2 regions of the Agarivorans sp. DSG3-1 genome follow, and region 1 is predicted to be linked to the other one. Evidence: predicted binding sites of a transcription regulator. Region 1 holds the regulator's gene; the other holds the start of a gene.
The links. Region 1 encodes LexA, which represses DNA repair genes until DNA is damaged. Its sites were predicted from a motif close to TACTGTATNNNNATACAGTA; they were not measured.
Positions count from the first base shown of each region.

Region 2: ruvA (Holliday junction branch migration protein RuvA) is a predicted target of LexA. The motif match lies at 3,275-3,294, and genes of this name have one in related genera.

Region 1 is NZ_CP177241.1:1,642,526-1,646,814, reverse strand. Features, by position in the region: gene coxB (cytochrome c oxidase subunit II) at 1-1,030, opposite strand, end outside; gene lexA (transcriptional repressor LexA) at 1,358-2,002, opposite strand; gene ACLD71_RS07720 (GNAT family N-acetyltransferase) at 2,119-2,616, shown strand; gene ACLD71_RS07715 (choice-of-anchor Q domain-containing protein) at 2,675-4,289, opposite strand, start outside.
Region 2 is NZ_CP177241.1:3,683,790-3,688,078, forward strand. Features, by position in the region: gene tolR (protein TolR) at 1-331, opposite strand, end outside; gene tolQ (protein TolQ) at 344-1,027, opposite strand; gene ybgC (tol-pal system-associated acyl-CoA thioesterase) at 1,017-1,415, opposite strand; gene ruvB (Holliday junction branch migration DNA helicase RuvB) at 1,589-2,596, opposite strand; gene ruvA (Holliday junction branch migration protein RuvA) at 2,612-3,232, opposite strand; gene ACLD71_RS17130 (hypothetical protein) at 3,457-3,801, shown strand; gene ACLD71_RS17135 (efflux RND transporter permease subunit) at 3,857-4,289, opposite strand, start outside.

The sequences.
Region 1 (4,289 bases):
CCTGCACTAAGTCACCCGTATCATTACCCCAAGCATTTCGCTCATAAGTAATCACCGCAGCTAGCTCTTTCAAACCAAGCTGTTTACCAAAGGCTTGCATGGCTGTGCCAGGCTCGCCATTTACCACCACTTCAATATGTTTAGTCACATCACCTAACGCGATTGGACTGTCTTTTAAAGCGGGGAACACGCCAGGTAAACCTAAGCCGTTAACTTGGTGACAAGCAGCACAGCTTTTCTCATACACTTTTTCGCCTAACGACATCAGCTCATCTTGCTGCATCGTCATGGCCACCAGTTCTAGCTCTTGCGCTTGCTTGGCTAAATAGGCAGCTTCTTTCTCTGCCAACCAAGCATCATATTCGGCTTGGGGTTTGGCAATGACAACAATAGGCATAAAGCCATGGTCTTTTCCACATAGCTCAGCACATTGGCCACGGTAAATGCCGGGTTTATCAATGATGGTCCATGCTTCGTTAATAAAACCTGGGTTAGCATCTTTTTTAACTGCAAAGTCAGGCACCCACCAAGAGTGAATAACGTCTTCAGAGGTCATGAGGAAGCGGACTTTTTTACCGATTGGCAATACGAGGGGGTGGTCAACTTCAAGCAAATAGTTTTTGCGCTTTTCCAGTTTGCCGTTTACTTCATCCCAATCAGATGCCATTACACTGTAAAACTCTAAATCTTGGTCAAAGTACTTGTAGTGCCACTTCCACTGGGAACCTGTCACTTGAATGGTAATGTCGGCATCGGAAGGGTCTTCCATTGCCAGTAAGGTTTTAGTGGCTGGAATCGCCATGCCTATCAAAATGATAAAGGGAATAATGGTCCAAATAATTTCCACTTTAGTGCTTTCGTGGAATTGAGCAGGAACCGCTCCTTTGGATTTACGGTGATGGTAAATCGACCAAAACATAGCGCCAAATACCAAAACACCAATGGCACAACAAATATAGAAAATTGTCATGTGCAAGCCATAAACTTGCTCACTGATGGCAGTAACACCAGGACGTAAATTAAAAGACATCTCTTGCGCAAACAAATGCGACGAAAAAAATGTCAGCAATAATAGCTGAATCCATCGGCCCACAGCGCTCTCCTTTGCAGTAGCCAACGACAACAACTTTCCATGCTAGGAAAGTAGCTGCGAATAAAGGGAAAATCCCCACCCCAAAAGCATAGGCTATTACAGCTAAATACAACCTACTGCTTATAAATTAACCCCTAAGTTAAAGAAATGTAAATACATTGTTGAGATTTTTGTGGATAAAGACAAAAGATGTGATGCTAACGACAAAAGCCCAAATCAGAGTGATTTGGGCTTCAAAATGGGGAACTTATTGTTGAATAAGGCTTACATCCAATCGGCAGTGCGAATAATACCTACCGCTAAACCTTCTATTTCGATGTTCTGATATTCAAGATCAACTTCAATGGTTGATAACTCTTCATTCTCAGGATGTAAGTACACCATCTTGCCGTCACGCTCAAAACGTTTAACCGTAACATCTTCATCTAAACGAGCCACAACCACCTGTCCATTGTGTACCTCGGTAGTTTTATGCACGGCTAATAAATCACCATCCATAATGCCGATATCTTTCATGCTCATGCCCTGTACTCGCAGTAAATAATCGGCATGCGGATTAAATAAGTTAGCATCTACGGCGTAATGAGATTCAACGTGCTCCTGCGCCAAAATAGGCTCACCCGCAGCAACTTGCCCGATTAACGGCAAGCCTGGCTCGGGTTCTACAGTGGCTTCATTCGCGCTAGCCGGCAAGTACGCTTCGCTAATACGGATCCCTCGCGACGCACCAGGAATCATTTCAATCGCACCTTTTTTAGCTAAAGCTCTAAGGTGTTCTTCTGCTGCATTAGCCGAGCGGAATCCTAGTTCTTTAGCAATTTCGGCACGCGTTGGAGGCATACCAGTATCGTTAATATGGCGGCGAATAAGTTCAAACACTTCTGTTTGGCGGGGCGTTAAGGGCTTCATAGTCTACCTGTAAGTTTATACAGCACACTGTTAGTATATACAGCATACATTTTGACGCAAGGTTTTATCTTAATTCTGATTTTGTTACTGTTGATTCAAAGTGATAGGAGGCAATAATGACCCTTGAGATAATCGAAATATCAGCCCAATATGACCAAGATCTACAGCGAATAATCAAACAGGTTGGCCAAGAATATGGCGCGGTAGGAGAAGGCTTTGGCCCCTCTGATGCTGAAGTCGATAATATGAGTCAGCACTATACACAGCAAAATCGTAGTAGATATGTGGTCGCTTTGTTAGATGGCAAGGTCGTTGGCGGCTGCGGCATTGCGCCTTTTGCCGATAGTAAAGATACCAGTGAGTTAAAAAAGTTATTTTTGCTAGAAGAAGGTAGAGGCCAAGGTCTCGGTAAAAAGCTCTCTTTAGCCTGCCTAGCATTTGCCTTAGAGCAGGGATTTTCTCGCTGTTACCTAGACACGCTTAGCAATATGTCGGCAGCGATTAAACTATACGAAGGCCTCGGTTTTAAACACTTATCCGCACCTTTACAAGGTACAGCCCATAATGGCTGCAATGTTTGGATGCTAAAGCAACTTTTAAAGCAGGGAACTTAACAATAGCGCTAATCCTGACAGGATAGCGCTATCGAAATTTTCTTTTGAAAAAAACTTACTATTGCTGAAGCTCAAATGCACCAATATCTACGCCCGCACCTGATATCCTTGCACTTCCTGCTAAATCCTTACTCGGTAGCTCAAGGTTATCAACACCAGTATCAATGGCCTCGCTAGTCAAATTCAAACTGAAGTCACTCTCTAGCCCTTGAGAGATCTTGTCGCTTACAATGTTACTTTCGTTCACAAACTCACTATTATTTAGTAGCTCTGTAAAACGAGATGAAAACAAGTTATGACGAGTAACGCTTTGCTCACCGCTAACGCTAAATACTGAACCATCGAGTTCTGAGTCATCAACACTCTCTAAGTTGTCCGTCAGTGCGACAATATTGTTTTCAAAAACAATGGCGGATAATGGAAAGAGCGAGTGGTCACTAAAGAAAGAATACATATCTATTAGAGTATTATTGCTTACTTTTACAGATTCTTTAAGCTGCTCTGATTCTGCTTGACCCAGTGAGTTTCCAATTAGCGTCGCTCGGCTGTTTTGCAAAACAATAAGATTATTGTTCACCGATGAGCCCGGCGGTAAGTTAATAAGTGCACCATTCGTGTCTTTCACATTTATGGAGTTGTGAGTAATTCGTATAGGCTTATCTGAAGTAATCATTGAGCCGCGATAACCAGAAATGTGGATAGCACTGTTAACAATACTCCCCCCGCTCACCTTTATTGCACTGTCTGTATCAGCAATAACGTGTAGATTTAGACCATCAATGTGTAACTCAGAAGTACTGGTTATCGAGGCTCCATCTGCATAAGCACCTGACTTTAACCACAATTCTGTATTAGCATCCCCTTTCAAGGTTAAGTTTCTATCAAAAGTAACGCTACCACTGTAGATCCCAGGCGCTATGTTTAATATCGTCTCACCAACTTCTAGCTCAACAGCTTGAGCCTTCAACTCCGCCATCGATGAAGTAATCGCGAGCAAACTTGAAAACTGTTGCTCATACACCAAGCTACCATCTTTGTAGTCTTTCACATTGATGCCAATACTCACTTTTCCATGAGCACTTGGTTTAGATAGCACCAGTTCGACAGAAGGATTACGAAAAGATGGCACATCACACTGAACTAACTTAGAAGAAAAGGTGCACACCATTTCATCGTCTAAAACATTAATTCCAACAATCTCCATTCCCAATGAACTGCTTGGTAAACTAATATCTAAAGCCTGCTCTAGATAGCGACTGCTATCGATTTCTAATTTATAGAAGAACTCATCTTTGATGTCGTCTAAAACAACCGCAAAATCGTTAGCATTAATCCTGCTTTCTGTATAAGGTCGTTGGTGAAGTGTTAGACTGCGTGAAAACGAAGGTTCTTCCTGTGCTGAAGTCATTAGTGGGTTATTAAAATCAAGTGCAATTTTATGCTTCGTTTCACCTACGTCTAGACTTCTATTTTTAAACTCTAATATAGCTAAATCTAAGTTTTCGAGAGGGTGGTTTTGGTAACCTATAAAATCTGAATAATCTGTGACATTACACTTTAGTAAATTATTTTCTATAGAACAGTGGTCACTTTCTTCAATATTCCATTCGATAGTTTCCGGGAAACTCACTGTAAACGAAAAATCGCTGATCGCATCAGCTAAACGTTTATCT
Region 2 (4,289 bases), 2.0 Mb from region 1:
GCACTACCACGGGTAAATCAGGGTCTAACTGCAGATGCGCGATAACCAAAGCTTGAAGATCGTCTCCAGACACCGATTGCTTAGCAGAGTCACTATTATCGCCAGTGTCTAAAAAGTACTGACCACTTTCATCTACAGTAGCAACCAACGGTGGTTTACTGTCTTCGGGCATCGCTTCTGCGCTAGCCTGAGGCAAATCCACTTTTACCCCTTGGGTAATAAGCGGAGCAGTTACCATAAAAATGATCAGTAGCACCAACATCACATCGATATAGGGCACCACATTAATCTCGGCAACTAAGCGTCTTTTAGGACGTTGATAATGGTTCACTCTCGCCCCTTTCTAGTTAGCGCCAGTGTGCGTTTGACGATGTAAAATACTGGAAAACTCTTCCATGAAGTTGGCATAACCATTTTCTAGTTTAGCCACCCCGGTCGAAAAACGGTTGAAGGCAATGACCGCAGGAATAGCAGCAAATAGGCCCATAGCCGTTGCGATAAGCGCTTCGGCAATGCCTGGTGCAACCATATTCAAACTGGCTTGTTGAACTTCGCCTAAGGCAATAAAAGCGTTCATAATGCCCCACACGGTACCAAACAAGCCGATATAAGGGCTAATTGAACCAATTGTTGCTAGCATTGGCAGTTGGTTTTCTAAGGACTCTACTTCGCGAGACAAAGATACCCGCATACTTCGGTAAGTACCGTCCATAACCGCGTCAGCACTTCTGCCGCTGGTTTTATGTAATCGTACATACTCTCTAAAGCCTGAATGGAAGATTTGTTCCATTCCTTGTAAATGGTCAGCACGCGAGTTGCTTTCTTGATACAGTTTGTTGAGATCTACACCAGACCAAAACTTCTGTTCAAAGCTATCACTAGCCGATTTTGCAGTCTTAAGTACTCGATTACGGTTAATTATCATCGCCCACGAGTAAATAGACATACTCACCAACAATAACATTACAAACTTAACTAATAGGCTCGCCTGCCAAAACAAGCCGATAAATGACATATCAGAGTGCACCGAGTAAATCCTCTTTAAGTGTTTCAGGAATGGCCGTGGCCTTCATTGATGACAATGTGACACAAGCCACGGTAACCATTCCGTGGGCAATGACTTGTTGTGCAGCATTTGTGATTGTTTGTTCGAAAACCATGCTTGCTCGTTTCATCGTATCAATTCGCGTTGTTACGTTGAGCATTTGGTTAAATCGAGCAGGAAGCTTGTAGTCGATAGTAAGAGAACGAACAACAAAACAAAGATCTTGTTCCATCAAGGTATCTTGATCGTAGCCGAGTTCTCGTAGCCATTCTGTACGCGCTCGTTCAAAGTACTTGATATGGTTAGCATGATAAACAACGCCTCCCGCATCAGTATCTTCGTAATAAACCCGAACAGCTAAAACCGACATTACACCTACCCTAGTATTTCAATTAGAAAATACTATACACAGGCAAGTGCATAAGGTTAAGACTCAAACCACTTAATTTAGAGAATTGCGTGAGAAAACTGGGGTAACGGCTTAAAACTAAACACTTTAAGCCGATTTTTAAACCACACTGTCGTGACTAAACGACAGCATTTTTAACGCTTAGGTATATCAAAACCCAAGTGTAAATAGGCTTTATCGCTAGCAATGCGACCACGTGGGGTACGTTGTAAATAGCCTTGCTGAATAAGAAACGGTTCGAGTACATCTTCAATGGTTTCTTTATCTTCACCAATGGCTGCAGCAAGGTTGTCTAAGCCAACGGGACCACCTGCAAAAGTTTCCGTTATCGCTTTGAGTAGCTTAGTGTCCATGTAGTCGAAACCAGCACTGTCTACGCTCAGTAAATCTAGCGCCTTAGCAGCTACTTCTTGCGTTACTTTGCCATCAAATTTTACATCAGCAAAATCACGAACACGTCGCAGTAAACGGTTAGCGATACGCGGGGTTCCTCGTGAACGCCTAGCAACTTCCCACGCCCCTTCAGCATCAAGCTCTAAATTTAGATAATGCGCACTTCGTTTAACAATCTCAGCCAAGTCGTCGGTTTTATAAAACTCCAAGCGTTGCACAATACCAAAGCGGTCCCGCAAGGGTGACGTTAACATGCCAGCGCGCGTGGTGGCGCCAATCAACGTAAATGGGGGCAAATCGAGTTTAATCGAGCGGGCCGCTGGGCCTTCGCCAATCATAATGTCCAGCTGGTAATCTTCCATCGCTGGATACAGCACTTCTTCAACTACTGCGCTAAGCCGGTGAATTTCATCAATAAACAATACGTCGCCAGGCTCAAGGTTAGTGAGCAATGCTGCCAAGTCACCGGCTTTCTCTAGTACAGGGCCAGAGGTGGTTTTAATATTCACATCGAGCTCGTTAGCCACAATGTTGGCTAAGGTGGTTTTACCTAACCCCGGAGGACCAAAAATTAACAAATGATCGAGCGCGTCATCTCTGCGCCTAGCCGCTTCAATAAATATTTCTAATTGCTCAACTACCGCTTGCTGGCCGGTGTAATCGTCCAACTTTTTGGGTCTAATTGCGCGGTCTACAGTTTCTTCTTCAATCACCGGCGTGGCGGAAACTAAGCGATCTGCTTCAATCATTTACTCTACCTTTGTTCACAAAGCCGCTTTTAGTGCTTCGCGGATCAACTCTTCACTGATCATGCCGTTTGAATACACTTGCTTAACCAGTTTTTCTGCTTGAATGCCTTTATAACCCAGCGACTCAAGCGCTGCAACGGCTTCTTCTTTAGGATCAACTGTAGCCACCAAGGGTAAGTCACCATGGCTAGATAAACTATCGCTTAATGGTGTAGCGGGTAGTTCGGCGTTCCAGTTCTTCAAACGGTCTTTCATCTCTACTAACAAACGCTCTGCGGTTTTTTTACCAATGCCTGGCACTTTTACCAAACTTGATAAGTCTTCGTGTTTAACCGCGAATACAAATTGCTCGCAACTCAAGCCAGACAAAATGGCCAAGGCCACTTTAGGCCCAATACCGTTTACTTTTATCAGCTCGCGGAATAACGAACGCGAGGCTTTGTCGTGAAAGCCATAAAGTAATTGGGCATCTTCTCGCACAATAAAATGCGTTAATAAACGCACCGACTCACCCAGTTCGGGCAATTGGTAAAAGCAGTTCATAGGAAGTTGTATTTCGTAGCCTACTCCGGCTACATCTATCAATACAAAAGGTGGGACTTTTTCTTCTAAGATACCTTTAATGGTAGCGATCACTGCAAAGACTCCTAACTTTAGATAGCGTAAGCTTACCTTAAATACTGGATATATATCCAGCCCTCTATATTTGAAATTGGAAAATGTGTTGGCTAAGGGATGATTAACTCGCGCAGCGATAACTCTATGAGTCTGTTAGCGATATATCTAAAACAAAAAGTTGACATTACAATTGAACAAATAACCAACAAGGAGAGTGTACGTAAACTAAATCGAGGTAATACATGAATAAATTAATGCTTATCGTTTCCGCTAGCCTAATTGTTTTAACGGGCTGCTCTAACACTCCCACTACTTACCATGGCGTAACGTTATTGGAAGACGACCGAGATATCTCCCAATGCACCGCACTTGGCAGTGTTTATTACACTAGCCACCATGATTCAAAAGGACATGAAGCTCGCGATGAATATGTAAAATCGGTACGCCCGCAATATCCAACGGCAGACACAGTATCAATCACCAGCTATCGTCAGGGCTCTAAAAAAGCCTTTAGGCGAGATGTGGCCATTAGAGGAATTGCTTATCAGTGTTACGACTTAGCCTCAGCACACACCTCTACTGGCTAATTACCTAAATTGACCAAGCCTCATACTTAAATAAGCAAGAGGCTTGGCCGTATAACTAATGTAAGCTTTTATGCTTATGCACTAAGTTCCAATCGGCCAAAATAGCGTAGGCCGCCGGAATAATAAACAATACCATCATCGTTGACGCTACAATCCCAAACACAATAGACACCACAATAGGCTGCACCACTTGTGCTTGTAAACTAGTCTCTAACAACAACGGCAGTAAACCCGCGGCGGTGGTAAGTGAGGTTAAAAACACCGCTCTGAAGCGTTCTTTACTGGCGTTCACCACCGCTTGATAAACATCGTCTCCTTCATCTAAATGGTGCCGAATATATTGCACCAACAATATGGAGTCATTCGTCACAATCCCAGCCAATGAAATAAAGCCTAGTATAGAGGGCATACTTAGACTGTGCCCTAACAAAAAGTGTCCCCACAACACACCTATTAACGCCATGGGAATAACAGTTAATACGATCACG